Regions from separate parts of the Thermosynechococcus sp. PP555 genome, predicted to be linked through region 1. Evidence: riboswitches for the same ligand, from Rfam matches in the RefSeq annotation. Region 1 holds a riboswitch; the other holds the start of a gene.
The links. Region 1 has a riboswitch for cobalamin ahead of metE (5-methyltetrahydropteroyltriglutamate--homocysteine S-methyltransferase). Riboswitches for the same ligand answer to the same signal wherever they lie in the genome.
Positions count from the first base shown of each region.

Region 1 (15,104 bases):
CAGCCGGATGAAAGATTTGTTAGATAGATCAGCCCCTATGCCAGAGTTTGCTGCTGCCCCTATCCACCTTCCCAAAACCAGTGAATCGGAGCGGATCAAGCGTATTCGCCACACCACGTCCCATATTTTGGCAATGGCAGTCCAGAAGCTGTTTCCCAAGGCGCAGGTCACAATTGGTCCTTGGACTGAGAGTGGATTTTATTACGATTTTGACCACCCCGAACCCTTCAGCGAAAAAGACTTGAAGCTCATTGAAAAGGAGATGGTCAAGATCATTAAGCGCAAGTTGCCGGTGATCTGCGAGGAAGTGACCCGTGAGGAGGCCGAGCGCCGCATCCGGGAGCTAGGGGAACCCTACAAGCTGGAAATTCTCCAAGACCTCGAGGAGCCAATTACGATTTACCACTTGGGGGATGAGTGGTGGGATCTCTGTGCGGGACCTCACGTTGAAAATACGGGCGAGATTAACCCCAAGGCGATCGCCCTTGAAAGTGTTGCCGGTGCCTACTGGCGCGGCGATGAAACCAAAGCCCAACTGCAGCGCATCTACGGTACTGCTTGGGAAACCCCAGAACAACTGGCGGAATATAAACGCCGCAAAGAAGAAGCCCTGCGCCGTGACCACCGCAAACTGGGCAAAGAGCTGGGTCTCTTTATTTTCGCTGATCCTGTAGGACCAGGGCTACCCCTGTGGACTCCTAAGGGAACGATTCTGCGCTCAACCCTCGAGGAGTTTCTCAAAAAAGAGCAAATGAAGCGGGGATATCTACCGGTGGTGAGTCCGCACATTGCCCGTGTGGATCTATTTAAGACCTCTGGCCACTGGCAAAAGTACAAAGAGGATATGTTTCCCCTGATGGCCGAAGATGCTGAGGCGGCAGCCAACGAGCAGGGCTTTGTCCTCAAGCCAATGAACTGCCCCTTCCACATTCAAATCTATAAAAGTGAGTTGCGCTCCTACCGTGACTTGCCCCTACGGTTGGCGGAGTTTGGTACGGTTTATCGCTATGAGCAGTCCGGGGAATTGGGGGGCTTGACGCGGGTGCGGGGCTTTACCGTTGATGACTCCCACCTTTTTGTCACGCCAGAGCAGTTGGATGCCGAGTTTTTGAATGTGGTTGATCTCATTCTCTCGGTCTTTCGCTGTCTGCGTTTAAATAAATTCAAGGCACGGCTGAGCTTCCGCGATCCCAAATCCGACAAGTACATTGGCTCCGATGAGGCTTGGTCAAAGGCGGAGTCAGCAATTCAGCGAGCGGTAGAACAGTTGGGCATGGAGCATTTCTTGGGGATTGGGGAGGCCGCCTTCTATGGCCCCAAGCTCGACTTTATCTTTGAGGATGCTCTCGGTCGCGAGTGGCAGTTGGGAACGGTTCAGGTGGACTACAATTTGCCTGAGCGCTTTGATTTGGAATACGTTGCTGAGGACAATACCCGCCGCCGACCGGTGATGATTCACCGTGCCCCCTTTGGCTCGCTGGAGCGGCTCATTGGCATTCTCATTGAGGAGTACGCAGGGGATTTCCCCTTCTGGCTGGCACCAGAGCAAGTGCGCCTGTTGCCCGTGGGGGATGAGCAACGCCCCTATGCCGAACGTGTGGCCGCTCAACTGCGAGAGCAGGGTGTGCGCGTGAGCGTGGATCGCAGTGGCGATCGCCTAGGTAAACAAATCCGCAATGCTGAAACCCAGAAAATTCCTGTGATGGGCATTGTGGGTGCCAAGGAAGTCGAAAGCGAGACCGTGAGTATCCGCACCCGTGCAGCGGGAGATGTCGGCGCCTTGTCTGTTGAACAACTCATCGAGAAACTGACATCGGCAGTGAATGCAATGGATGCCGAGATTCAGTGGCAGTAGCTAGAGGTTAACTCATTATGACCTATCCTTTTATATCAATCATTACGGCAACTCTCAATGTCGAAGATACGATTACTCGAACCATTAAAAGCCTTCAAGATCAAACGGATAAAAACTTTGAATGGATTATTGGAGATGGTGCTTCAACTGATAGTACCATTAGTATTATTCAGTCTACAAAGGGCTTAAATATAAAAATTATCTCAGAACCAGATTTTAGTTTATATCATGCGATCAATAAATCACTTAAAATTGCAAGTGGAGATTATTATCTTGTTTTAGGTGCTGGAGATGTACTAGAACAGAATACAATAGAGTTGTTTAGAAAAGCTGCTTGCTCTACGAAAGCAGATATACTATCAGCACATGTGTGGGTAGGTAAACGATTAAGGCGTCCTAATAAGGGAAGACCGTATTTGTTTTCAGCCGGAGCCTACATATCTTCCCATGCTGTTGGCACTTTAATTAAAACTGATCTTCATAGGCAACTAGGATACTATTCCTATAGATTTCCAGTTGGCGCAGACTACTTCTTTATCAAAACTGCTATCCAAAATGGCTGTAAGTTTCACGGATGCGATTTTATTGCTGGAGAATTTATGCTTGGCGGTATTTCATCAACTGATAAATTATCAGTTGTATGTGATGTCTTCCGTTTACAGGTAGAAACCGGAGAAAATTTGCTTTTACAAATATTAATTCTTATTTGTGCTTTATTTATTCGAGTTGTTATTCCTAAGTATATACCTTCTCTAATATGGGGTACAAGCACGAGTGCTAAATCCGCAAACGAAGCTTAGTGTCCCCGTTGCGGGGATTGTTGCGTCATCCTACAACTAAAGGATTATCCTCCTTCGTAAGGGTGTTCTCTAGCACCCAGCCCAGCTTTTGCTGCTGTAGTCCCATCAGCTGAGATTTTTAAGTGTGACACGAAGTCTCGGCCAAGTGATAGGCTAGGGCTTGCTGTTGCATCGTTCGAAAAATGTTGTAAAAGCCATTGGCTCGCGAGGGGGTTAAGCTGACATTCAGTCCGGTTTGCTGAATAAAGTCAGGTTTTAACTGGAGGATTTCTGCAGGTGTCAACCCACTCAACCCTTCAACCAATAGCCCCACTAATCCCTTCGTCACTTGAGCGTCAGAATCCCCCTGAAAAATCACCTTGCCCTGCTCTAAAGAGGCCATCACGTACACTTGGGAGACACAGCCGGGTACGCGGTTGGCGGCAACCTTCTGCTCCTCAGGAAATGGCGGCAGGCGCTTTGCAAAGCTCAGTAAGTATTCATAGCGCCGCTTTGGATCTGAGATCTGTTGGAACCGCTGAACAATGCGATCGAGGGAAGCCGGTAAAGGCTGGCAGGCGGAGGGCATATTTACCTAGAAGAACGCTGCTGAGAAAAATGATAACTATTTCTCATTTTAGCCTCAGCAGTTGCACAATAACGGCAGCAGTCAACCTAGGGGCAGCTTTTCATACCAATAGACCGCCGTGCTCTTACCCTTAACTCATAACTTGTGTTAGCCTTGAATGTACTCACTCGGTTCTGGTGGGGATCAGCCATCAGACGCAAGGGGGAAAGTGCAGTGCAAATCTGCCGCTGTCCCGCAGCTGTGATGAGAGGCACTACTCTCTCAGTCAGAATGCCCGCCGAGTTGTGAATGTCGTTATGCCAACATCTGCGAGGTACAGATGATGTTCTTCATGCTTCAATTTTCATTAATTTGCCTAGGTAAAGAACCCCCCTACCGCCCTTTTCTGGCAACGTTGCTGCCGTTGCTGTAGCACAAGTGATTTTGGAGATTTTCAAGCACCTACAAGCACTTAGACAAGGGGTTGCTCTTGCAGTGACCCACGTTAGGTTCTGCTGATGATGCTGGAAGTGTACTGCTTGTTGGGCTGAAAACAGCTATCTTTCTTTGTCTATTGAGAGAACTGTCAAAACTCAGGGTACTGCAACAATGACCATTCAAACTGCAACGCTAGGCTACCCCCGCATTGGTAAAAATCGTGAGCTGAAAAAGGCATTGGAAGCCTTTTGGAATGGCAAATACAATCAAGAAAATTTGCTACAAACAGTTCAAGAGATTGAATTGGCAAATTGGCAAACGCAACTGCAGGCTGGCATTGATCGCATTGGCGTTGGCGATACCAGTTTTTACGATCCCGTCCTTGACTGGAGTGTCCGCCTCGGCCTCATCCCACAGCGGTATCAAGCCTTTACAGGGCTGGAGCAATACTTTGCAATGGCTCGTGGCAAAGAGAGGATTCCAGCTCTTGAGATGACCAAATGGTTTGACACCAACTATCACTACTTGGTTCCCGAAATGAGTCAGCCTCTTCAGGCAGCGGACTTTAGTGATTTTCTGGGGATCATTGGTCGCGCCCAAAGGGTCTTGGGCGATCGCGCCGTTCCCATGGTGCTAGGGCCTTTAACCCTGCTACGGCTGAGTCGGCTGCAGATGAATCTAGAGGAAGCGTTGTCTTGCCTAGTGGAGCGCTATCTTATCCTGTTGGCTGAATTGAAGAACCTAGGGGTGGTTGAGGTACAAATCCACGAACCTGCCTTGGTTTTTGGGGACACCAACAACTTCAGGGAATTGTATGAATCAACATTTGATGCGCTCTGTCAAGTTGGCTTGCCGATTTACCTAGTGACCTACTTTGATGATCTCGGCGCTGCCTATCCTTGGGTGGTGACGTTGCCCGTAGCCGGCATTAGTCTAGATTTTACCCGTGGGCAGAACTTGGCATTATTGCAGCAGTATGGTTTCCCAAGGGATAAACAGCTGGGAGTGGGTATTGTGGATGCCCGAAACATTTGGAAAATTTGCCCAGAACCTGTCGTGTCAACCTTAGCAGCGATTCAGGGTATCACAACTAATATCCGGTTGCACCCCTCAGCCTCTTTACAATTCGTCCCCTACGATGCAGCACGAGAAGTGAAGTTACCAGAGCCATTGCGGCGGGTGTTGAGTTTTGCCGAACAAAAGTTGGATGAGGTGGTGCTATTGGCACAGACGCTGCAGGAGAGTCCCAAAGCCCTTGCCCAGCACCCCCAATTGGCAGAGATTGAAGCCCAGTGGCAGGCCTTTAAGGAATTTAGGCCTGTGAATCCAGTAGTACAACAGCGGTTGCGCAATTTAACCGTCAACGATCTGGAACGGGCTATGCCCTATAAACAACGCCGCCAACTGCAGCCCACCTTACCGCTCTTTCCGACAACTACCATTGGTTCTTTTCCGCAAACCCCAGAAGTGCGGCAATTGCGGGTGAAGCTCAAGCGCGGAGAAATCACCCTTGCTGAGTACCAAGCAGCAATTGATGCTGAAATTGCCAAATGCATTCGATTTCAGGAAGAAATTGGCCTAGATGTATTGGTGCATGGCGAGTTTGAACGCACCGACATGGTGGAATTCTTTGGCCAGAAGCTCACTGGTTTTGTCTTTACTGAACACGGCTGGGTGCAAAGCTATGGCAGTCGCTGTGTGCGTCCACCCATTATTTATGGGGATGTAGCGCGAACCGAGCCAATGACGGTGCGAGAGTTTAAGGTGGCGCAATCGTTGACACAAAAAATCGTCAAGGGTATGCTGACGGGGCCGGTAACAATGATTAACTGGTCTTTTACCCGCACCGATATTCCGCGTAGCGAACAGGCGATGCAGATTGCCTTGGCTCTACGGGATGAAGTGGCCGATTTAGAAGCTGCTGGGGCAAAGATTATCCAGATTGATGAACCCGCTTTACGGGAAGGATTACCCCTCAAGCCGGAACGTTGGCAGGAGTACTTGGCTTGGGCTGTCGATGCGTTTCGGTTGGCGGCTGGTGTGGCTAAGCCAGAAACCCAAATTCATACCCACATGTGCTATTCGGAGTTTGGCGACATTATTCAACATATCGAGCGCCTAGATGCAGATGTGTTGTCCATTGAAAATAGCCGCAGTAACAATGAAACGCTGTTTGAAATTACTGATGCCGGCTATCAACAGCAGGTGGGCAATGGTGTTTATGATGTTCATAGTCCGGCAGTTCCCACTGTTGAGCAGATGGTTCAGCAGCTGGAGACTGCGATCGCCCATCTACCCAGTGACCAGATTTGGGTTAACCCAGACTGCGGTCTGAAAACCCGTCGCTGGGAGGAAGTGATTCCCTCACTGAAAAACATGGTGGCCGCCGCCCAGCAATTGCGAGGGGCTCGTCTTACCAACTGAGGATCTGTTGTCGCTGCCAGCGCACCGTTGCCCCCTTAAAATCGCAGGATTTTTCCACCACTCAAAACTGCGTTTCCATTCCTGCGATTAGCGGGGCAATGCTTGTAAGCAGGCTGCCCCATGCCTAAAGACCTGCTCCATGATTGGTAGGGGCACCTGACCTCGGCTGATGGGACATCCGCATGAGTGTGGATCGTACGGGCGATCGCTAGGTCAACAAATCCGCAATGCTGAAACCTAGAAAATTCCTGTGATGGGCATTGTGGGTGCCAAGGAAGTCGAAAGCGAGACCGTGAGTATCCGCACCCGTGCAGCGGGAGATGTCGGCGCTTTCCCTGTTAAGGAACTGGTTGAAAAACTCACCTCTGCCATGACTGCGATCGATGCCGATATTCAGTGGCAATAGTGGGCAATTGATCTACAGGGCAGTTGACCTCACCTTTAATAGTTTGTCAAAATGAGCGGCGAGTGGTTCTCGCGATCGCGTAGCGTACCCTTTGGGTAATCGCTCTAATCAATTCTCTAGGGAACAGAATGACTGAAACACCGATTTCACCAACAACGGTTTTGCAACAACTGCAATGGCGCTACGCCACGAAGAAATTTGACCCCAATCGCAAAATTCCTGTGGATCTGTGGCAAACACTTCTACAAAGTCTGGTACTGGCTCCTTCTTCCTTTGGCCTGCAACCGTGGAAGTTTTACGTCATTGAGACGCCTGCGCTACGCCAAGCCCTGCTCCCCCACACTTGGAATCAACGGCAGGTGGTGGATGCCTCCCACTTAGTGGTATTTGCCATTAAAACCAATCTCAATGCTACGGACGTCGATCGCTACCTTGCACGGCAAGCGGAAGTCCACCAAACCGCAGTGGAAAATCTGCAAAAGTATGGGGACTTGGTCAAGGGCTTTTTGCAGTCACCCCCCTACCCCCTCAATGTTGATGAATGGTCAACCCGCCAAGTCTATATTGCTTTGGGTCAGTTTATGCTGACGGCGGCGCTGCTGGGCATTGACACCTGCCCGATGGAGGGTTTCTTGCCCCAAGAATATGATCGCCTTCTCGGTCTACCTGCCCAGGGTTATCATGCCGTCGTTCTATGTGCAGCGGGCTATCGAGCGGCCGATGACAACTATGCGACTTTGCCCAAGGTACGCTATCCCCTAGAGGCAGTTGTGGAAGTGCGCTAAGGTTCACGAATTGACCCCGCTGGACATGGGCTAAGCTAGAAATAGCTCGGTACAAACGTTTGTATGTCTTTGCACACCGATGATCCCATTGACCACAATTTAGTTGATTTAGAAATCGTTCCCGCCAAAGAAGAAGAGCGCTCTGAACCCACCAACATTATTATTCGCGAGATGGGCATTGACGACATTGCCCCTGTATTTCACCTTGGTGAGGAACTCTTCACCAGTGATCTGTATCCCTCGCTGTATCGCATCTGGGATGAGTGGGAGGTTATTGGTTTCTACAACACCGATCCCGAATACTGTCTGGTGGCCGAAGCCGACTCGCAAGTGGCAGGGTTTATCTTAGGCACAATTATTAGCAAAGCCCCTTGGGTCTATGGCTACATTAACTGGCTGGGGGTACATCCGCAGTATCAACGGCGGGGGATTGCCGACAAGCTCGTAGATAAGCTCATTGAACGCATGATTGAGGAGGGGGCGCGATTTATGCTGGTGGATACCGATCCGGCCAACACGCCCGCAGTGAAGTTCTTTACGCGTAAGGGCTTTGGCAATCCGCGGCGGCATGTCTTTTTTTCGTTAAACTTAACCAAGCACGAAATCTATGGCCGGCTGATTGCCTACGAGCGCGATCGCTCCGAGCGGTTGACCTATCGCCGTCCCCGCCGCCGCTAGAAAGCGGAAATCTAGATAGTCGTTCCTTGGAGGTGTCTGCCCCGGTGACTCTTTCTTCTGCCCCCTCAGATGAGATTCCTGTTCCTGCCCACATCCATTACGAGTTAGCGCTGCAAATTTTGGAACAGGTCTCGTTGCCCGCCCTCCCTCCCCACTCCAGTGGTTACCAGCAACTCCATAGTGCGGTCATTCATCTGCGCAAAGCCCTGCGGCTGCAAAAGCAGTTTGAGGAGGAATGGCAATTGAGAGGCGGCAGTGTGGAGTACCAATGGTCGCTGAATCGCGATCGCCCCCCAGCTCAGAGCAAGTAACCCAATCCCAAGAGCAAGCTACTCCAAAAATGCAGTTGCACCGCAATAAATTTCGAGTTCTTGATCTGCTCAGGGACACTGTGAAATTGCGCCATCCGCTGGCACAAATAAATCGCCCAAGGCAGTGAACTCAAAGCCAGCAGTGTTGGCCATGGCAGGATTCCCCATGCGACACTGGCCAGCAACACCCCATAAAAAAGACCACAGGCACCATAGACCAGTTGAGCACTGCGAGCCGTCCCTAAGCGCACGACCGGCGAACGTTTGCCAGCGGCTAGATCATCGGCCACTTGGTGAAAGTGGGAGCAAAAAAGAATCAGTGTTGTCGTTAGACCATTGAGGATAGCCACTGGCCAAATACTAGGGCTAAAGGTTTGCACTTGGCTATAGTAGGCAGCAGCGATCGCCAAAGGTCCAAAGCAGATAAAACAAATCGGCTCCCCCAAGCCCAAATAGCCCAAACGAAAGGGCGGGCCTTGGTAGCTATAGCCTAGGGCACAGCAGAGCAATACCAACCCTAAAACCGTTGCATCCTGTTGCAACCAACTAATGGCCGCAATCCCCAGTAGCCCCAAGAGTAAGCAGAGGTTGCTCAGCCAGAAGATGAGTTGCTTTTTGCCCGTGAGATTGACGACTGAATGGTACTTGTGGCGATCGATCCCCGTTTCGGCATCAAACACATCATTACTGAGATTCAGCCAAACCAAAATCAGCACTGCCGCTGTCAGAAACAACCCAAAAGGCCACCAGTGCACCCTTCCCGTTTCGGCGATCGCCACCGCCGTGCCCAACCAAATGGGCATCACTGCCACACTGTACATGGGCAGTTTAATCGCCGCCCACCACAAACGGGAGCGATCTATCGATTCTGACGGACTAGCCATCTCACCCATACTTGAGTCACCTTCGTCAGCATATCATTGCCGCTCCTGTCCATAGATCGCTTGTTTCGCTGCCCAAATGGCCTGCCGCAACGCTGGATTATTCAGCTTATAGCTATAGATGCCCAAGTCCCGCGCTAAGGCCACCAGTTGTGGGCGAGTCAGCCGCTCTAGCTCCGCGATCGTCAGCGTTTCGATAGTGGGTTGAGGCGGACACAGTCGGCGTTCAAGGGCGGCCACTTGCTGTTCTAGGGCACTCAGTCGCTGCAAAACTGTGGGACAGGCCATCTCCGTCGGCTGAAGAGATTGTTGCAAAATTTTACGAATTGCCTCACTAAGGGAACCGCATCCCTGCTGGACTTGCCAGCGTTGGAGTTGGCCATAGAGTTCAGCATCTAAACGAACCGTGATCTTTTTGTGGGGCATGCCTGAAATTCTAAAAAAAAACCGACAAACTTACCTACAGTCTGTCGGCTCGTTGTGTGTTCCCTGTTGATGACTCGGATAGTACTGAGTCACTATTTAGTATGACCCATCCCCCGATAGAATGACTGTGACGATGATCACAATTTAGCCGCCTTTTATTGCGTTTCACCAAATTCTCTCATTAGACTTTCCAAATTCCCTATGACCTCTCCCCTAGACGGTACGATTATTTTGCCCGGCAACCCCCTGAGCGTCCCCCTACGGCGGCGTTTACTCCATGTGAATGGGATAGGGAGCGATGCTGCCAAGCAACGGCGGGATTTGAACCGCCTTGCCGAACTCACAGCGACTTATCCTTTAGAAATTCGGGGCATTCACAATCAGACCCATGGCTTCCAAGCGGATCTCTTGGAAAGTTTCCTCGGTAAGGCAGAACTCTACCGTTTTTGGCTCCAGACCCCAGCCCCAGACCCCAGCAAAGATCGCCGCTATGAGTATGCCAAACTCCTTAGCCAACTGGTGACTCAAGATCTGACCGATGATGCCGATATTCTAGCGATCGCCCAACCGAGCCAACTGCAACAGCGCCCCCTCGATATCAATAGCACCGCTGACTTAACGAAACTCCTTGACCTCTCGTTCCTACAAAAATTAGGCTGGGGGGATTTTGTCCAGTATCTCTACGGTGCCTTTCCAGCCGGCGCGCCGCGTCCCACCCTGCGGTTGGCCTATGAAATCGTCAAGGGGTTACAAGCGGGAGCCGAATTGTACCTTGTCGCCCATAGTCAAGGGTTAATTATTACTGCCCTTGCCTGCCACATTGTCCGCCAATTGCTGCTGCCACAAACGAAATGGATGGAGATGGTTCATCTCATTGGCTATGGCCCGGCCATTTTCTTTGCGGATTTACCGCCAGAGCTACAGCCGCGAACCATCCTAATTCAACACCGTCAAGATGTGGTGGCCGAAACCCTGAGCAATCTTCGCAATGTCGATCTGTGGACTAACTTGCAAACCCAGATGGAAAAAGCCATTCACTACGCTGATGATCTGTTGAAAGTGCTCGGTCAAGATAGCCACCACTCTGCCAGTTTCTATTTGGGGTTACAGGATAGCCCCAGCAGCCGGCGATCGGCAGAACTGATACAAATTTTATTAACCCAAAGCTGGACAGCGACCCCCAGTCTTGCCGTCCTTGGGGGCACACGGCTGATCCTTGAACTTTAGCGGATGAGTGGCAGAAGCGGCTATCCTAGTAGAGAGAAAGAAATAGGAAGAAGGAAAAAATAGAACGCCAATGAAGGGTCTAGAAAAGATTATCCCCCTAGATGGGCGGGATATTAAGGTGGTATTGCAAAAATTTGCCCCCCAAGCTGCCGGTTCCATTCTCATTAGTTCGGGAGAAACGGCTGTACTCGTGACGGCGAATCGTGCCGCCGCTCGCGAAGGCATTGATTTTTTACCCCTTGTGGTGGATTACGAAGAGCGCCTCTATGCCGCTGGGCGGATTCCCGGCGGTTTTTTACGGCGTGAGGGTCGCCCCCCCGAAAAAGCGATTCTCATTGGTCGCCTGATTGACCGGCCGCTGCGCCCCCTCTTTCCCCAATGGTTGCGCGATGATCTGCAAGTAGTAGCCACGACGGTTTCCTTGGATGAAAATGTTCCCCCCGATGTATTGGCGGTAACGGGAGCCTCGATCGCTGTTCTTTTGGCGCAAATTCCCTTTAATGGTCCAATGGCAGCAGTGCGGGTGGGCCTTGTGGGGGATGAGTTTATTATCAACCCCACCTACAAAGAAATTGAGCGCGGTGGCTTAGATCTGGTCGTGGCCGGCTCTCCCGATGGCGTGGTGATGGTGGAGGCCGGTGCTAATGAGCTGCCCGAAGCCGACATGATTGAAGCCATTGACTTTGGCTATGAGGTGATCCAAGACCTGATTCAAGCGCAGCGGGATCTCCTCAAGGAATTGGGCATTGACATTGTCCACGCGGAACCGCCGGCGATCGACCCCACCTTGGAAAACTTCATCTACGATCGCGCTGTTGAACCGGTCAAAGCCATTCTCAAACGCTTTGAAAAGGACAAAAATGTTCGCGATGCTGCCCTCGATGAGGTGCAAGGGGCGATCGCCCAAGAAATTGCTGCCCTGCCAGCGGATCACCCGGTCGCAGTGGCGGCAGCGGAAAACCCGAAAGCCCTGCCTACCCTCTTTAAGGCCGTGACGAAGAAACTCATGCGGCAGCAAATTATTGAAAAAGGGGTGCGAGTGGATGGCCGCCGTCTCGATGAAGTGCGTCCCATTTGGTGTGAGGTGGGGGTTCTGCCAGAGCGGGTTCATGGTAGTGCCCTCTTTAATCGCGGCTTGACGCAGGTGATGTCTGTGACCACCCTCGGTTCTCCTGCCGATGCCCAAGCCCTCGATGATCTGCATCCGGAGGACAGCAAACGTTATCTGCACCACTACAACTTTCCCCCCTACTCTGTGGGTGAAGTCAAACCCCTGCGATCGCCCGGGCGGCGGGAAATTGGCCATGGTGCCCTCGCCGAGCGTGCCCTCGAACCGGTCATTCCTCCCAAAGAGGAGTTTCCCTATGTGATTCGCGTCGTGTCGGAGGTGCTCTCTTCCGATGGTTCTACCTCCATGGGATCCGTTTGTGGTTCCACCCTCTCCTTGATGGATGCCGGGGTACCGATCCGTAAACCCGTCAGTGGGGCGGCCATGGGGCTGATCAAGGAGGGCAATGAGGTGCGCATCCTCACCGACATTCAGGGGATTGAAGACTTCCTTGGCGACATGGACTTCAAGGTAGCCGGCACCGATAGCGGTATTACCGCCCTGCAAATGGATATGAAAATTACTGGCTTGCCCGTTGCCGTGATCAAGCAGGCGATCGAACAGGCACGTCCGGCACGGCTCCATATCCTTGAGAAAATGCTGGCGGTGCTGGACAAACCCCGTCCACAACTGCCCCCCAGTGCGCCACGACTGCTGACGTTGCAAATTCCCCCCGATATGATTGGCCTTGTCATTGGTCCCGGTGGTAAAACCGTGCGCGGTATCTCCGAGCAATACAACGTCAAGGTGGATATTAGTGAAGAAGGGCTGGTCACCATTACTGCCCCCAATGAAACCAACGCCAAGCAAGCACGGGCGGCCATTGAGGGTCTGACGCGAAAGCTCAACGCCGGTGATGTCTATCTGGGCAAGGTGACGCGGATTATTCCCATTGGCGCTTTTGTCGAGTTTCTCCCCGGCAAGGAGGGGATGATCCACATTTCCCAGTTGGCGGAATATCGCGTTGGCAAAGTCGAGGACGAAGTGAAAATTGGCGATGAAATTGTCGTCAAAATCCGTGAGGTGGACAGCAAAGGTCGCATTAACTTGACCCGCCTTGGTATTCATCCCGACGAGGCCGAAGCCGCCCGCAGTAGCTCCGTTATCTAGCCCATGGTCACCATGCCCAAGTCATCACCGCATACGTTCCTCCTAGAGGTGGGAACCGAGGATCTCCCCGCCCGCTTTGTCAGTAGTGCCCTGCGCCAGTGGCACACCCTGATTCCCCAAACCCTCAAGGAACAGGGACTGGAGGGGGAAGTCAAAGTCTGGGCAACCCCGCGCCGCTTAGCGGTACTGATTGAGGGGTTGCCGCCCCAGCAACCCGATCAAGCAATTGAAATCAAAGGGCCAGCGGCCAGCGTGGCCTTTCGCGAGGGGGAACCTACCCCTGCCCTATTGGGGTTCTTGCGATCGCGCCAAGGTCGTCTTGAGGAAATTGAAATCCGTCCCACGGAAAAAGGGGAGGTGGTCTATCTCAAGCAAGTTCGCCCCGGCCAACCGACGCCCCAACGATTGACCGAGTTGGCACCACAGTGGATTGCCGCCCTTGAGGGTGCCCGCTTCATGCGCTGGGGGGATGGGGATTTGCGGTTTTCGCGTCCCATTCGGTGGCTAGTGCTGCTGTGGGAGGATCAGGTGCTGCCCTTGGTCTTGGAGAGCCATTCCGTGCGCATTGCCAGCGATCGCACCACCTATGGCCATCGCGTCCTTTCTCAAGGGGCTATTGTCCTCAAGCATGCCCAAGACTATGAAGCTGCCCTTGAAACGGCGGGAGTCTTGGTGGATCCAGAGGTTCGCCAGCAACGGATTCGCGAGCAAATTGCTGCCCTTGCTGCGGAAGCGGGGGGATGGGTGGATTTAGAGGTGCCCCTTTTGGAGGAAGCCACCCACCTCGTGGAATGGCCAACGGCGGTTTTGGGAAGTTTTGAAGCGCGGTTTCTTGCCCTGCCCCTTGAGGTGATTACCACCGTATTGGTGTCCCATCAGCGGTATTTTCCCGTGTACACCGATGCCACTCGCCAAGCGCTGCTCCCTGTATTCATCACGATTAGCAATGGCGACCCGGCGGCCACCCCCTTGATTCGTGCTGGGAATGAGCGGGTGATTCGTGCTCGCCTAGCGGATGCCGAGTTCTTCTACAAGGCGGATACGGCACAGCCCCTAGAGCACTATCGTGACAAACTAGCCACGGTTACCTTCCAAGATGAATTGGGATCCATGGCCGACAAAGTGGAGCGGCTAACCACACTGGCTCGTCAAATTGCCACCGCCTTAAATTGTGCGGCTGCGGACGTTGCTGCCATTGAACGCACGGCCTGCCTGTGCAAAGCGGATCTAGTGACGCAGATGGTAGGGGAATTTCCGGAACTCCAGGGCTACATGGGGCAAGTGTATGCCACGGTCTCCGGGGAAGCGCCAGCGGTGGCCACGGGGATTTTTGAGCATTATCTGCCGCGTTTTGCTGGCGATCGCCCGCCCCAAAGTCTCACGGGTCAGGTGGTGGGACTCGCCGATCGCTTGGATACTCTTGTCTGCCTTTTTGGTATCGGCCTGTGTCCCACGGGGTCATCAGATCCCTTTGCCCTACGGCGGGCTGCCAATGCCGTGATCACCATTCTCTGGCAGGGGGAACATCACTTGGATTTCCTCGCTCTGCTACAGGAGTCTGCCCAAGCCTTTTGTCGCCAATTTGCCGCCAAGCTCAGTGCCGCTGACTTAGAGCAGCAACTGCGGCAGTTTTTTAGCCAACGGCTGCGAACCCTACTGCAAGAAGAACTCGGCATTGAGTATGACTTGGTGAATGCCGTCATTCCAGAGGATCAGCCGGAGTTGCAGACGCGTGCCCTCAGGGATGTGGTGGATGCCCGCGATCGCGCCCAATTTCTCCAAAAACTGCGCCAATCCGGTGAACTGATGACGATTTACCCCACGGTAAACCGCGCTGCTCGCTTGGCACGCCAAGGCACCCTAGGGACAGACTGCCTGAATATCCGTGCCGTCAAGGCCAAGCACCTCGCAGCCCCCATTGAAAAGGAATTCTATGCCGCCCTCAAGGACATCTTGCCCACCGTCCAGCAAGCTCAAGTGCAGCGCGCCTATGGCGAGATTGTTCGTGCCCTAGCCTCCTTGGCTCCGATTGTCAGTCGCTTCTTCGATGGCGAGGAAAGTGTACTGGTGATGGCAGAGGATGCAACGGTACGTGCCAATCGCTTAGC
Region 1 is NZ_CP134168.1:1,733,256-1,748,359, reverse strand. Features, by position in the region: gene thrS (threonine--tRNA ligase) at 38-1,855, shown strand; gene RHH27_RS08575 (glycosyltransferase) at 1,873-2,655, shown strand; gene RHH27_RS08570 (SufE family protein) at 2,774-3,223, opposite strand; cobalamin riboswitch at 3,375-3,520, shown strand; gene metE (5-methyltetrahydropteroyltriglutamate--homocysteine S-methyltransferase) at 3,812-6,064, shown strand; gene RHH27_RS08560 (His/Gly/Thr/Pro-type tRNA ligase C-terminal domain-containing protein) at 6,318-6,470, shown strand; gene RHH27_RS08555 (NAD(P)H-dependent oxidoreductase) at 6,599-7,255, shown strand; gene RHH27_RS08550 (GNAT family N-acetyltransferase) at 7,427-7,933, shown strand; gene RHH27_RS08545 (DUF5340 domain-containing protein) at 7,978-8,244, shown strand; gene menA (2-carboxy-1,4-naphthoquinone phytyltransferase) at 8,232-9,128, opposite strand; gene RHH27_RS08535 (hypothetical protein) at 9,162-9,551, opposite strand; gene RHH27_RS08530 (hypothetical protein) at 9,753-10,778, shown strand; gene RHH27_RS08525 (polyribonucleotide nucleotidyltransferase) at 10,849-12,996, shown strand; gene glyS (glycine--tRNA ligase subunit beta) at 13,009-15,104, shown strand, end outside.

Region 2 (15,104 bases), 880 kb from region 1:
GCTACTCGATTGAGAATCCCTTGGCCTATATTGACAGTAATATTGTAGGTTTTATCCACATTTTGGAAGCCTGTCGCTACCATCAGGTAGAGCATCTCGTCTATGCCAGCACCTCAAGCGTCTATGGTGCCAATAAAAAACTGCCTTTTTCGGTTCACGATAATGTTGATCACCCCTTGAGTCTCTATGCGGCCACCAAGAAAGCCAATGAACTGATGGCACATACCTACAGCCACCTCTATGACCTGCCCACTACTGGACTGCGCTTTTTTACCGTCTATGGCCCATGGGGGCGCCCCGACATGGCACTCTTTAAGTTTACGAAAGCCATTTTGAATAATGAACCGTTGCCTGTCTTTAACTATGGTAAGCATCGCCGCGACTTTACTTACATTGATGACATTGTCGAGGGGATTCTACGGGTGCTGGATCGACCTGCCACACCCAACCCTTCATGGAGTGGCGAAAATCCTGATCCGGCCACTAGTCTCGCACCTTGGCGTGTTTACAACATTGGTGCCCACCGCCCCGTCGAACTCCTACGGTATATTGAACTCTTAGAAACCTATCTTGGGAAGAAAGCGCAGTTAAATCTTCTGCCTCTGCAACCGGGCGATGTCCCCGATACCTACGCGGATGTGCTCGAACTTAGGGCAGACACAGGCTACGAACCCACAACTCCTGTTGAGATAGGCGTACAGCGATTTGTCCACTGGTATCGTGAGTACTATGGTATCTAACGAGTTGAGTTTGCCCTATGTCAAGTGAAAATAACCATCTGTCTTTGCCCTCTGAAGCCGCTCGGCCAAGTTTGTGGCAGCCGCAGCCAATTGATAAGGTGACCATTGATCAAGTACTTCGCGGGCTGAAGCGGCGCTCAGCAGTTGGCATATTGGCAGGTGCACTAGTCTCAATTGGCTTTTTGGGATACTCTTACCTCTTTTTGAGAAGCTATCGACACTCTGTGTTGGTGCAGGTTGAACCTATCCAATCCTCAGGCGCTCGGCCAGGAACATCTTTAGAGTCACTCCGTCAGCTTGCTCCAATATCCCTGCCCCTTTTGTCAGCTGAAACAAAAGGTGATGTGGCAACTTTGGTTCAGGTACTCAATAGCGACATTGTTTTGCGTCCAATTTATGAGAAATTTTTAGTAGCAAATCCTGATCTAGATCCAAAACAATATTCGTATCAATCTTTTATTGGATCCTTGAAAATTCAGCCAGCGAAACTAACCTCAGGTAATAGACTACTAGATCAGTCAAGTCAAAAGATTATAGAAATCCAATTTTCTGCAAGAGAAAAAGAAAAGATAGAATCACTCCTAGGAATCCTTGTTGAAGAATTAAAAAGATTTAGTGAAAAGGAAAAGCAGGATCAAATAGCGGATAATCTGCGCTATGTTAACCAAGAAATTCAGAAGACCCTGAGTCAAATTGATGATCTGGAGGATCAACTTAACCAATTTCGCTTTCAGAATCGGGTAGTACGACCTGACCTAGTTGCTTCCCAGTTTAACTCTGCGGCCTCTGGCAGCAGCGATCTTGAAACTTATCTTAGCCTTTTGGATAATTTGATCTCTGCAAGAAATGAAAATAGAGTAAAACTGGAGTCGGCTCAGGCAACGTTTAACTCCCTCGAAGCACAGTTAAGGTTGTCTCCTACTGAAGCACTTGCTGCCGCCAATCTAGCTGCTTCTCAAAGCTATCAGGAGTTGCTCTTAAAATTAACAGAAACGGAAACCAAGCTAGCTGGGGAGCAGGCCAAGGTAAATGAAAACTCACCGACGGTGCAAGTGCTACAGGAAGAAAAGCGACTACTGCTAGAGCAGGCCAGGCAGCAAGCGCGACAGATTACGATTAGAAATCAAGATCAAGTTCGTCAACCCGAAACGCTGATTGGTTATCAAAGTGCCGTTTCTGAATCTCTAATCGAGAAGTACATAGAGACCAGAATTGAGCTTGAAGCGCTGCGGAGGGCGGATGCTGAATTAAGCAACCAAATTCAGGCCACCGAGGCAGAGATATCGCGAGTAATACGCCTTGCCAATCCTTACCGCAAGATTGAGCAACGTTTTGCAGCAGCACAGGAATCTCTGAGGTTATTACTGCAAACTCGACAGTCCCTCCAACTGCAGATTGCGCAACGAGACTTCACATGGCGAGTCCTCTCAGATATTGACAACAAGGAAGAATATCAGGTAACCCAGCGTTTATTACGGGCACTGGTGATAGCTTTGATGCTGGGGGGAGTGTCGGGGCTATTTCTAGCTCTAGTGCTCGATTGGTTGGATGATCGTTTCCTAGAAGTGGAGCAAATTCGCCAACAAACTCCCTTGCCGATTCTTGGCGAGATTCCTTTGACGAAGACATTTGATCAATTGGCCTTTAGTCGCCTAGAAACACCGTTGACGCTCTGGGGATTGCAGCACCGTTTGCCGAGTGCCACACCTGCTTTTAGGGAAAGTTTTTACTTCCTGTTGACGCAGCTAGAGTCGTTGGGATTGCCGCGCTCTTTGGCAATAACGGGTACAGCGGGCAAAGAAGGACAAACGACCCTTGCGATTTACCTTGCGGTTGCAGCAGCGGCGATGGGAAAACGGGTCTTACTGGTGGATGCCAATTTGCATCAGCCCAGCATGCATCAAGGACTTGGCATTCCCAATGTCGCAGGCCTAGGGGAGTTGTTGCAAGGGGAAATGCCTTTTCCCCACTGGTTCAGTCTTTTGGCAAATCGTGCGGAAAGACTCTGGGTACTGACGGCGGGTCAGGTTCAGCAAGAGCCGATGATACTGCTGAGTTCTGCGCGGTGGTTTGATTTCTTGGAGGGCGCTAAGGATACCTTTGACTGCGTGATTCTGGATGTGCCGCCGATCTTGGCTGCTGCCGAGGCGCATCGGGTTCTGGCAGCGGTGGAGCGGGCGCTCTTGGTTGTGCGGTTAAAGAAAACGCGACGCGAAGCTTTTGCTCAGGCACTGCAGGCTTGTGATCTGAGCTTACAGCAAAAGCTGCTTGGGATTGTCGTCAATGGTGTAGCTGTCAACCACCGAGATTTCAGAGGTTATCAGAACAGTGCTGCTGAGTCAGCGGTGGCACCCCTCGCTGTCTAAGTCTAAGGTCTCACATCTCCCTTTCGGGGGACAAAATAGCCATTAAAACAGGCCCAAAGAGTAGGGCATGGGCAGCTAAGGTGAGGCCGGTCCAAAGAAGGGGAAGCCAGCGCCAAACTCCTGCTTCTAGGGGCGGAAACAGGGCATAGGCTAGCCAGATGAGGGTTGGCGGTAAAATGATGAGCAAAATAGCTAACACAAGGCCAACAACGGTGACCTGAGAAGAGGGGCGGTGGAGCGATCGCCAGCCTGTACCCGTCCACTGCCAGCGAAAAGCGATCGCCCCATCTTCAAGGCGAGCCGTTTGGCGCTCAGGATTAAGGGTAAAAATGTGGCGGCAAAAGTTACAGGCATGGGTTTCCATGAGCACCATTGGGGCAATTTGGCCATGGCGGCAAATGGGGCAGGGGTAGATGCCGTGGTGCTCAAGGGGCTTAGGGAGTGGTTCCACCATGAACCTCAGCGGTCTGGGGGTGGAGGCGTTGCTGCTGGAGCCCGCGATAGAGACGATTGAGGGCATTCATATAGGCATGAGCCGAAGCAACAATAATATCTGTATTGGCGGCATGGCCCGAGTAAATGCGATCCCCGTGTTGCAGGCGAATGGTCACCTCGCCGATGGCATCAATTCCCGCGGTCACTGACTGCACGGAATACTCAATGAGGCGATTGGGAATTTGCACCACGCGGTTAATGGCACGATAGACGGCATCCACAGGGCCTGTGCCAATAGCGGCATCTGTCAGCTCCTCACCACTGGGCAGACGGATGGTTACGGTGGCGGTGGGGCGGGCGCGATCGCCACAGGAGACCTGCACAAATTCCAGCTGGTAGCCTTGAACATCAATGGCTTGGGTTTCATCTTTAACAATAGCTTCTAGATCCCAGTCAGTGATTTCTTTTTTCTTGTCGGCCAGTTCCTTAAAGCGCAAAAACGCCTTATTGAGTTCCGTTTCACTGAGTTCAAAGCCCAGCTCGCGCAGGCGGGTGGCAAAGGCATTGCGACCAGAGAGTTTGCCCAAAACAATTTGATTGTCGGCTAGGCCAATGAGCTGGGCGTCCATGATTTCATAGGTTTGCTTGTGCTTGAGGACGCCATCTTGGTGAATGCCTGATTGGTGGGCAAAGGCGTTGGCACCGACGATCGCTTTATTGGGCTGAATCAGCATGCCCGTTAGATTGGAGACCAAGCGGGAGGTTTTGTAAATTTCGCGGGTGTTGATATTGGTCAGGGGTGCTTCCGATTCGGGGGGACGGCCTAGGAAGGGATTGAAGTACTGCCGCCGCACATAGAGAGCCATCACCAATTCCTCAAGGGCAGCATTGCCGGCGCGCTCCCCAATGCCGTTAACCGTACACTCCAGTTGCCGTGCCCCATTTTTGACTGCTTCGAGGAAGTTGGCAACGGCCAAGCCCAAGTCGTTGTGACCATGGACTGAAATGACGGCACGATCAATATTCGGCACGTTTTCCTTGATGCCTTTGATCAGGGCGCCAAACTCGGCGGGGGTGGTGTAACCCACCGTGTCGGGAATGTTAATTGTTGTGGCACCGGCGTCAATCACCCGTTCCAAAACTTGATAGAGAAACTCAGGATCCGAACGCCCGGCATCCTCAGGGGAAAACTCAACATCATCCACAAAGGACTTGGCATAGGCCACCATTTCGGGGGCAATTTCCAGTACCTCAGCGCGGGTTTTCTTCAGTTTGTACTCTAGGTGGATATCCGAGGTGGCAATAAAGGTGTGAATCCGCGGATAGTAGGCGGGTTTGAGGGCTTTTGCGGCTGCTTCAATATCTTGGCGGGTGGCACGAGCCAAGCCACAGATCACCGGCCCCGTTTCGGTGCCCACGGTTTCAGCAATCCGCTGCACCGCCTCAAAGTCACCGGGACTGGCAAAGGGAAAGCCTGCTTCAATAATATCCACCCCCAGTCGCGCCAGTTGACGGGCGATCGCCAGTTTTTCATCCACATTCAGCGAGGCACCCGGCGACTGTTCACCGTCCCGCAGGGTGGTATCAAAAATTAACACCCGGTCAACCGTCTGGGGAGGATATTTAATACGCATAGACAAGCCCTATCTAAGCTTGAGAAAGAGTAGCAGTCATCATTTACTCTAACATTTTCACTGGGGAGCGATGCCTAGGGAACTTGCCAAATGCGTTGGTGGTAACTGGGCAAGTGATCCAAGTCCACGGTTGATCCATGGTGATGGTGGTGAGGGTGATGCCCCCCGTGATCATGGCTGTGGGAGGGGTGCTCATGATCCTGATGATGGTGGTGATGATGGCTATGGCCTGCCACCAAGCGGAATTTGCAGGCTTCACAGTTCATGGCCACCTGCCCCGTATGGGTTTCAATTTCCCGCTGCCGCGTGAGATAAAATAGTTGCGGGTGCAGGCCAATTTCCGGTAGGTTCACGTATTCAACACTGGGATAGGCGGCTTGGGCTTCTGCGGTAAGGGTATAGATTTTCTTGACTAGTGCCCCTGTAAACATGAAGTGGGGCAGGACAATGACGCGGCGGGGCTGGTAAAGATTCGCCCGCCCAAATCCTTCGGGTAGGCGGGGATGGGTAATGCCAATAAAGCAGACCTCAACGGTTTTGTAGCCACTGCCTTCCCAGAGCATGCGGGCTAGCTTAAAGACATCGCCATTGGCATCGGGATCACTGGAGCCGCGTCCCACCACTAGGAGAACGGTTTCTTCGCGGCCAATGCCTTGGGGATTAAATTCTGGTGAGTCCAAGCGTTCAAGGCGCGATCGCCACAGGGTTAAAATTTCGGGGGCAATGCCATAGTGGCGGCCATAGTGATAGCGCAATTGCGGAAACGCCCGCCGTGCCCGATCCAACTCATTGGTAACGTCAAACTTATTGTGGCGAGCAGCAAAGAGTAAAACTGGCAGCACTGACAAGTCTGTATGGCCTGCGGCAGCACACTGGCTGAGCACCTCAAAAATCGAGGGTTCCGTTAACTCCAGAAAACAGGGAAAAACAGGCCGGCAGGGATCCAGTTGATAATAGGCTTGGGCAAAGTCCAAAAATGCTTGGCGACCTTCCGGATCGCGCGTCCCATGACCGACGAGTAAAAGCGGTCGAGATTGGGGGAGAGGGGGTAAATCAAGACTAAAAACGAGGGGATTGAGAATGGAATCGTTGAGCGTAACAACCACGTTGAAACTCCATGCCCGTGCGACGCAGGCAAACAGAGTGAACCACAGCAAGTAGGCATTCTGGCTGAGGGGGGTTCCCCATCACAGCTGCGGCACAGCACCAGACTTGCACTGGATTTTCCCTACAGGCTGCTCTTCACAGTGAACGTTGCCAATTGTAGCGAGATTCTCAGACCCCTGTCTATGCAGGGGGTGGGCACATGAGAGACCTATAGCGCCGCAGCATCGAGAACGCCAATGGTCTGGTCGTAGATGGCTTGGGCTTCTTCGGGGGTGTTACCAATGCTGACGAGTCCCAGCTTACCAAATTCCGAGAGTGCCCCCATGAGGTGAAAGACAGTGCCCGTTTCGGTGCTGGAGTCAAAGTGGAGATGGTAGCGGGCAATCATATCCAAGAGATCATTGGGCAGGAGGCCGCGATAGTGGGGTTGGCAGAGGTTATCGGAGGCAATGTAATACTTGGGACGGCGGTGCTTGCTGTAAAACAGTCCAGAGGCTAGCTCATAGTGGCCATCGGTGAGGAATTTTAAGGTCATAAAGGGGTGCGTAGTACCACCCTTGCGCAAGTTAATTTCAATGGCGTAAAGCTCCCACCCTGCTGTTGTCTGGGTTGCAACAACGTCCACACCAAAACAGCCGATCACCCCCTGCTGTGCCAAGTACGTCCCTACCTTTTGCCCCAATTCTTGGAGTTGTTGGCGATAGTCGGCATGGGCGGGAAATTCACAGCCAATGAAAATTTGACCTGTGGGGGCATTGAGTAACTGTTCATGGGTGGAGACGATTTCAACACTGCCTTTGGGGGTAATACAGCCTTGGACACTGGGCGATCGCTTGACTGTCCCTTCCACAAAGGCTTCGACAATGCCACCCAGATCCATAAATCGCTGCCGATAGGAGAGCCAAGTTTCATTAGGCGCCTGAAAGACCATCTCCTCTAGGCTATTTTCAATCCGTTGTAGATGATCGGGGGTGTGTGGGCTGCCAAGGGGGCGCAGTGGGCGCAGATCAAGAAGAGCATTGCCTTCTCCGGAAAAAGCCTCATTGAGTTTCACCACCACCCGTTGCAGTTCAGGAGATTTCTCTTGGAGGTGAGCGATCGCGCGCACCAGTTCCGGTACCCCCTGCAAAAAACCGCTGCCCATCGGATGGGGAATGCCTGCGGCCGCAAAAAGTTCCCGACTGCCCGCCTTGGTTCCCCAGTAGAGGAGGTCGGGATCCGTCGAGTAGAGAGGAATGCCTAAGCGTACCGCCAGTTCCCGCTCCAGAGGGGTGGAGTTAAAACACACCATGTAGGCTTGGTTGGGACGCAGGGCTTGACGAATACGCTCCAAAAGGCGAGGCCGCTCTAAAATTTTCGCAGTCAAGGGTTTATCGGAGCGATCGTAGGTGGCCAGCAGCAGCAGGCGATCGCGGGCATGGGAACTGGGTACGCCGGGGAGTAAATCCAGATAATAGTCAACAATGCTGGGGTGCAGTGGCTGGGACGTCACGTAGATCATGCGGGTACGCGGATTCCGCAACTGGATCAGCGTATAGAGTTGCCGCTCCTCGTAGTGGGTATAGCCGGTGATCTTGGCCAGCTCCGGTTGGGGAAAGCTCAGGGAAGGCACCACCACAATATCGCGCTCAATGCCGCCGGGACCCTTGGGTAGTTCAGGAATAAACGTTTCTGTCCCGTCCCAGCACTCCAAGAGTCGCGTTTGCAGTTGGCGGAATTCCTCAGCAATTGACATCAAAACGCCCCTATGCCCTTGTCCCTAGTTTAGGGAGTTTGAGTCGCACTCATCGCTTGGGGGTCATCTTGTTCAAACTTTCTTTACTGAGGAACGGTGCTTCGTTTGCTCAGCTTCAATGTTTCTCATAAGATGCCTCGCAAGAGGATAGTTGATAGTCTGATTCTGGCGAAGCCTAAGGAGAGTGCCCGTGAAAAGGATCACAGGATCACGGGGAACTTGGGCACAAAATTAACCCACTTCACCCAGTCTAGGCCTCAGACTCAATCGGGAGTGCTTCTAGTTGAACATAGCGGGCGCCGGCAAACACCTCACGGGTGGTGCGGCTATACCAATTGCGAAATGAGGGTCGCTTGAGAATGGGGCGCGTCCAGTGACTACCGCCTTTTAGAACAAAATGCTTGCCATCAAAGTAGGGCGCAGAATACCCCCGGTAGGGATAGCTCTGGAACTCCGGATAGGGGGCAAAGGGACTTTGCGTCCACTCCCAAACGTAGCCCTGATTCAAGAGTCCCTGCTGAGCAGCAATCTCCCATTCCCGTTCACTGGGGAGACGTTTGCCTTGGAAATGGCCATAGGCTTCAGCCTCATAGAAACTGAGTCCCCACATAGGTAAGTCCAAATCCTCAGGAACGGGGTAAAAGGGTGCTGTGATCCCCTCTGCTTCGCGCCATTCCCAACCACTGCTGGACCACCATTCCCGCCGCTGATAACCACCCGCTTCCACAAAGGTGAGAAATTCCCGCCAGGTCAGCGGTGCCGCATCAATCGTAAAAGGAAGTAGTTCGACACTCTGGACTGGCTGCTCGTTATCAAGGGCTAAGAGGTCTTCACTGCCAATGACATAACTGCCAGCGGCAATCCGTTGCCAAGACTGAGGCGAGGATAGGAGAGGGGGCAAGGTGGTGAAAATCCCCTGCATCGCCAGCACCATTTGCATTGTTTCACTGTGTTGGGCTTCATGCTGCAAAATCCACCACCAGAGACGGACTTCCCGTTGCCACTGCTCGTCGCTAAGACTGTAGAGGCGATCGCCCGTCTTTTGGCGAATCTCTGCTAAGTAGTCAAGTAGCTGGCCACGCGGCGGTAGATGCTGTCGTTCGGCCTTGGGGCGGCCATCGGCGGCATACCAATAGCGATCGCGATCGCTCACCCCTGAGGATTCCGGCAAGAGCCAAAAAGCTTCTGTGTAGCCAATGTGTCCCAAATGCCACCCCACGGGACTATAGAGGGGATGGGGCTGCGCACAAAGGACGGCCTCGCTCAACTCAGCCACAAGTTGGCGTGTAAATTGCCGCTGGTTCTGAAAGGCTTGCCAAAGGGCTTCGCGATCCCAAGGATTAAACGGGGTTGAGGTCTCAGAAGGTATAAATCTCTGGTTCACTCTGCAAACTCATCAACAGCAGTTTATTTTCGGGTAAAGGATACCACTCCGTTTGCTGATCTACCGGCTCTGAGGTGAGTTGAATTTTCTCGGCATCCTGACTCCAGTACAGGGTGGGGGGTGGTGTGCCCCGCCCACAGCGGGTGGCGAGAATATAGACGCCATCAGTCAGAATCATGGCGGCACTGACACTGGTACGCGCTGCCTGCGCTAGGGAAAAAACAATTTGCAGTGTTTGCCGCAGTACCATCAACGGTGACAGTTGCGGATTCAACACCAATTCATTGCAAAACAGGGCAAAGAGGTGCTCAGAGTCTGTAGAGCCTTCAACAATGTTGTAACAAATATCCGACAGGCGATCGCGCATAGGGCGGTAGAGGGTTTGGCGAAAGTTCTCGATAAAGCCATTGTGCACCCCCAGCCAGCGTCCCCAGCGAAAGGGCTGCGTATTCGTCATCTGCACGGGTTGACCCGGTGTGGCACTGCGGACATTGGCCAAAAAACAGGCAGATTGAATGTAGCGGCTTAAATGCTCAGTAAAGTTAATATCATGCCACATGGGCAGCGTTTGCCGATAAAGAAAGGGGGGCACATCTTGGCGGGCAGCATACCAGCCCACCCCAAAGCCATCGGCATTTAAGCGTCCCGCCGTCATTTCGCGGGGTTGATAACTTTGCACCAACAGGGAATGGGGAGCATCCACCAAGGCATGGGCAAGGGACGTTTTGCGCCCCATATAGGCATAAAGACGGCACATAAATTAACATGTAAGCTTGATAGGAATACCTTACCCCCGATTCTAACTTTCAGCAAAGGATTTTTCAGGGCGCTATATCCAGTTTGAGAGCTGGCAGTAAAGCTTGCTAGAGTGTAGAGAAAAAAGGTTATCTGCAATCAATGAACCCAACGGATTCCCTAGAGGATGATTTTCCCGACGTCGAAGCCATTGTGCCCCCTGAGCAGTCCCAAGCCTTGGGGCGATCGCAAATTCAGCGCACCTTGGTGATCACAGAAACAGCCTTCCTTGCCAGTACCGCTGCCCTGCTGTGGGTGATTAACTTTTATTTGCCCATTGGTCCAGTCTTGCGCCTATTTTTTCCAATTCCCATTGCCTTGGTGTATTTACGCTGGAACCGCCGAGCGGCTTGGATGGCGGCGATTGTCAGTGCCTTGCTCCTTTCTGTGTTGATGGGGCCACCCCGCAGTCTGCAATTTCTCTTGCCCCACGGCATGATGGGGGTGATTTTTGGCGGCTGTTGGGCAAAAAAAGAGAGCTGGGGACGCTCGATTCTCAGTGGCGCTGTGATTGGCACCGCAGGATTTTTCTTTCAGATTAGTCTTGTGTCCATTCTGCTCGGGGAAAACCTCTGGATTTACTTCAATCAGCAGGTCACGAATTTCATTGATTGGGTGCTGGTCAACCTCAACCTGCTGCTGGAGCCAACGGTGACCCTGATCCAAGTCGTGGCACTGCTACTTGTCTTTTTCCAGTCCACGGTGTATGCCTTAGTGGTGCATATTTTGGCATGGACACTGTTGGAGCGATTGGGCAATCCGATTCCGGATCCGCCCCCGTGGCTGCGCACGATCCTTGAAGACCCCCGCTAGATCCTTTCGAGACAGCGACGCTGATAGAGGGCTTGGGGAGTGGCACTGCCGGTACAAAACAGCACGGTTTTCAATTCCTCAAGGATAAAATCAATGCGTTGCGCAAGTGTCTCCTCTGATTGATGGGCGGCCTGCAAAAAGGGGCGCGCTAAACCGGCAAGACCAGCACCGAGGGCAAGGGCCTTGGCCACATCAATGCCATTTTGAAGTCCGCCGGAGGCAATTAGGGGCGTATCTGGTAGGGCAGGATGAATTTGCTCCAGACACTGCGCCGTAGGCATGCCCCATTCGGCAAAGGCCTCTCCGAGGTACTGCTGACGCCCATCCTGAGCACGCGCTGCTTCCACCTTAGCCCAAGAGGTTCCCCCTGCCCCCGCCACGTCAATAGCGGCTACTCCCACCTCCACGAGTTGCTTGGCCACGTCGGCACTGATACCATTGCCCACTTCCTTCACAATCACCGGCACCGGCAGGGCACGGCAGAGAACACCAATTTTCGTCAACAGTCCCTTGAAGTTGCGATCGCCCCCCGTTTGGACGGCCTCTTGTAGGGGATTGAGGTGCAAAATCAAGGCATTCGCCTCTAGGAGATCAATAATCTTTTGGCATTCATTGACGCCACAGCCATAGTTCAACTGCACCGCGCCAAGATTGGCTAAGAGGGGGATAGTGGGTGCCTCTTGACGAATGGCAAACGTGGTCGCCACCTCTGGATGCTCCAGCAGCACTCGCTGGGAACCGACCCCCATGGCAATTCCCTTTTGTTGCGCCACCCGTGCCAAGCGGCGATTGATGTCTCCCGCTTCAGGCGTTCCACCAGTCATGGAGGAAATCAGCAGGGGGGCAGCGAGTCGCCAGCCCAAAAACTCGACGCTCAGATCAATCTCGGCAAAGTCCAGTTCGGGCAGGGCACAATGGCGAAAGCGATACTTCTCGAAACCGGTGGTGACTTCTTGATGACTGACATCACCTTGAATACAAAGCTCGAGGTGCTCGGCCTTGCGCTGCTCAATGGGACTGCTCACCACTCGTGTTCCTAAAGTTAGGCTGCACCAACATTATAGAAGGCAGCTCAGGGAGCATCCCTATCGGCATTAACGGAAAACCGTCGGCACTCTCAACCCCGCTGCCAACAATTTCAGGCCATTGGCTGCTGCATCGCGGTAACGCAACTGACCGCAGAGAATTTGCCCCATCCGTTGCAGGGCGCTAGGACGTTTGATGGCCACTTCATAGGCCATGTGGGGCATCCGATAAAAAAGAGTCGCTAGACGTTTTGCCCAGACCATATCCGCTCCCCACGCCTGTTGGACTTGACGGGAATAGTCTGCGAGAGCCTCTGGATCACCATTGAGGGCGCGATCAATGGCTTGGGCGGCCAACATGCCAGTCAACAGCGAGGGACGAATGCCTTCGGCAGTAAACGGATCAACGATACAGGCCGCTTCCCCGGCAAGGAGGGCATTTTGGGTGTGCAGGCGCTGGTGCCGCTGCCAACAGTAGAGGGGGTGGCCATAGACCTTGACTTGACTGAAATCAACGCCAAAGGTTTCAGCATATGCTGCCCCGATCGCCCTCAGATTTTGCTTGCGTTTTAGGGAAAACGTGCCCACACCAATCGAGTAGCCCTCCCGTTTAGGAAAGTTCCAAATGTAGCCATTGTGAACGCGACCAAAGTCAAAGTGGGCTGTCCTCAGGGAATGATTGGGCATGGCTGCTTCAACCTCAATGGCTGCTCCTATACGCTGCTGACGATGTTGGAAGCCCAACCACTTGGCCATTGAACCTTTGGCACCATCACAGCCAATCAAATACTGCGCTGTGAAATCCCCCTTGGGCGTATGCACCTGCCAGCGATCGCCCCCCCACGTTAGACCTGTAACGGGAGTTTGAGCCGCTACCTGCGCCCCCTGTTGCTGCGCCTGTTGAATCAGAAAATGATCAAACACATCGCGGCGCACCATCCATACTGCGTGCTCTGGGGGCAGTTCCAGCACTTGCGCTTCCCCACCCTGCCACGTACAGACCATTTGCGTCAGCTTCAGTGAGATAGCAGGAGTAAAGTCAAAGTCAAACCAAGCTTGCACTTGGGGCGACACACCTCCCCCACAGGGCTTGTAGCGGGGCAGAGCTTCCTTTTCCAGAACCAACACCCGCCGGCCTCGCCTAGCCAAGTGATAGGCAGCCGCACCGCCCGCAGGGCCTGAACCAACAACAATGCAGTCGTACACCACAGGGTCACTCCTCAGTTGCTTTGCGCAGATGCTCAAAAAATAGCAAAAATCACTTAAGAGAAGCTGATCTGACTGGATTCGTAGTCGGGGGGTTCGACGTGGATGACAATGCGAGCCGGCCCATAGCGGTCTTGCAGCAGGGCTTCAATTTGCTCAGTAATGTCATGGGCCGTGGGAATATCTTCCGCCTCGACAATTAAGTGCATCTCAATAAACACTTGCCGCCCCACCATTCCCCGCGAGCTAATGTCGTGGCAATTAACCACACCGGGCACGGTCATCACTAGCTCATGGATAGCTTCGGGGGCGATCGCCATCTCATCCACCAGCCAAGGAATGTTGCTTTTGAGGACTTCCCACGCACTCCAAAACACAAGAGCCGCGACGGGAAATGCCAACACCACATCCAACCAGGCCCAGTTGAAGGTCCACACCCCAATCAGCCCCAAAAGAACAATAATCGTTGTCCAGACATCGCTCAGGGTATGCTTGGCATCAGCAATGAGCACGGAATTATTCAGCTTGCGCCCCATGTGGTGTTCATAGAGAGTAAGGCCGATATTCATGCCAAGGACAAGGATCACAATCCACAGTTCTGCCCCTGTGATCGTCACGGCACTGCTTTTATGCAGCAGGCGCTCAACCGCACTTTGTAAAATCTCAAAGCACACCATGCCCAGAAAGGCGGCAATCCCCAATGCACCGAGGGCTTCAAACTTTTGGTGACCGTAGGGATGGTCGCGATCGGGATGGGGGTTAGCCCACTGCATGGCCACTAAGCCCAGTATGCTACTCCCGGCATCGGTCAAGCTATGCAGGGCATCGGCCTGTAAACTCAATGAGCGACTGAGAACACCAACAATGGCTTTAATGGCCGTCAGGGCAACATTGACCCCTAGCGCCAAGAACAATACCCGCTGGGCTTGTCGGCGGTGGTCGGCCACGGTGCTCACCTAACTGAGTGAACTTAAGGATTGGCTGTCTGGGGAGGACGCGCTGATTGGGTATTGCGTCGCTCTGCTAGGATGCGTTCATTGAGAACGGCTAGCGCCCGTGTAAATTGAGGATCACGATCGGTGGCAATGTCATCGCGCGTCAGTTGTTCCCGCTGCTGCTCCGTGAGTGTGACTTCAATATCGGGTTCAATGCCTTTCTTGTTAATATCACGACCACTGGGGGTAAAGTATTTGGCGATCGTCACTGCAATGCCTGCCCCGTCGCCCACGGGCTGGACGGACTGCACCAAGCCTTTCCCAAAGGTGCGCGTTCCCACCAACACGGCACGGCCATTATCCTGTAGGGCACCTGCGAGGATTTCGCTGGCACTGGCCGAGCCGCCATCAATGAGCACCACAAGGGGCTTATTGGTCAAGAAGCCGCGACCGGCGCGTAAGCGTTCTGCTTCCCCTTGGCGATTGACCGTAGAGACAATATCGCCCTGCGGTAGAAACATGCGGGCAATTTCAGCACTAGCAAAGAGTAGGCCACCCGGATTGGAGCGTAAATCCAAAACATAGCCTTCAACGCCTTGCTTTTCTAACTCCCGAATGGCAGCGCGCATTTCTGCTGCTGCATTGGAGCTAAAGGTGACAAGGCGAATATAGCCGACAGGGCCTTGGGGAGTTTGGCGCAAACTGTGGCGAACGGGATGAATTTCAATGCGGGCACGGGTGATCTCATAGTTCAAGATTTGATCGCCCCGCTGGATCGTCAGGCGCACTTTTGTATTCACCGGGCCACGGATCATGCTGACAGCTTGGTTGAGATCCATGCCCTTGGTGGATTTGCCATCAATTTTCAGGATCACATCCTTGGCCATTAAACCCATCTCAGCGGCGGGACTCCCTTCAATGGGGGAAAC
Region 2 is NZ_CP134168.1:850,818-865,921, forward strand. Features, by position in the region: gene RHH27_RS03975 (NAD-dependent epimerase) at 1-740, shown strand, start outside; gene RHH27_RS03980 (tyrosine-protein kinase domain-containing protein) at 758-3,106, shown strand; gene RHH27_RS03985 (hypothetical protein) at 3,117-3,560, opposite strand; gene RHH27_RS03990 (2-isopropylmalate synthase) at 3,541-5,175, opposite strand; gene RHH27_RS03995 (sirohydrochlorin chelatase) at 5,250-6,281, opposite strand; cobalamin riboswitch at 6,314-6,455, opposite strand; gene RHH27_RS04000 (peptide ligase PGM1-related protein) at 6,491-8,017, opposite strand; gene RHH27_RS04005 (SUMF1/EgtB/PvdO family nonheme iron enzyme) at 8,268-9,401, opposite strand; gene egtC (ergothioneine biosynthesis protein EgtC) at 9,376-10,158, opposite strand; gene RHH27_RS04015 (DUF2232 domain-containing protein) at 10,299-11,009, shown strand; gene fni (type 2 isopentenyl-diphosphate Delta-isomerase) at 11,006-12,034, opposite strand; gene RHH27_RS04025 (geranylgeranyl reductase family protein) at 12,104-13,240, opposite strand; gene RHH27_RS04030 (cation diffusion facilitator family transporter) at 13,297-14,187, opposite strand; gene ctpC (carboxyl-terminal processing protease CtpC) at 14,211-15,104, opposite strand, start outside.
Region 2: linked by a shared signal. The riboswitch ahead of RHH27_RS03995 (sirohydrochlorin chelatase) and the one ahead of metE (5-methyltetrahydropteroyltriglutamate--homocysteine S-methyltransferase) in region 1 are both predicted to bind cobalamin.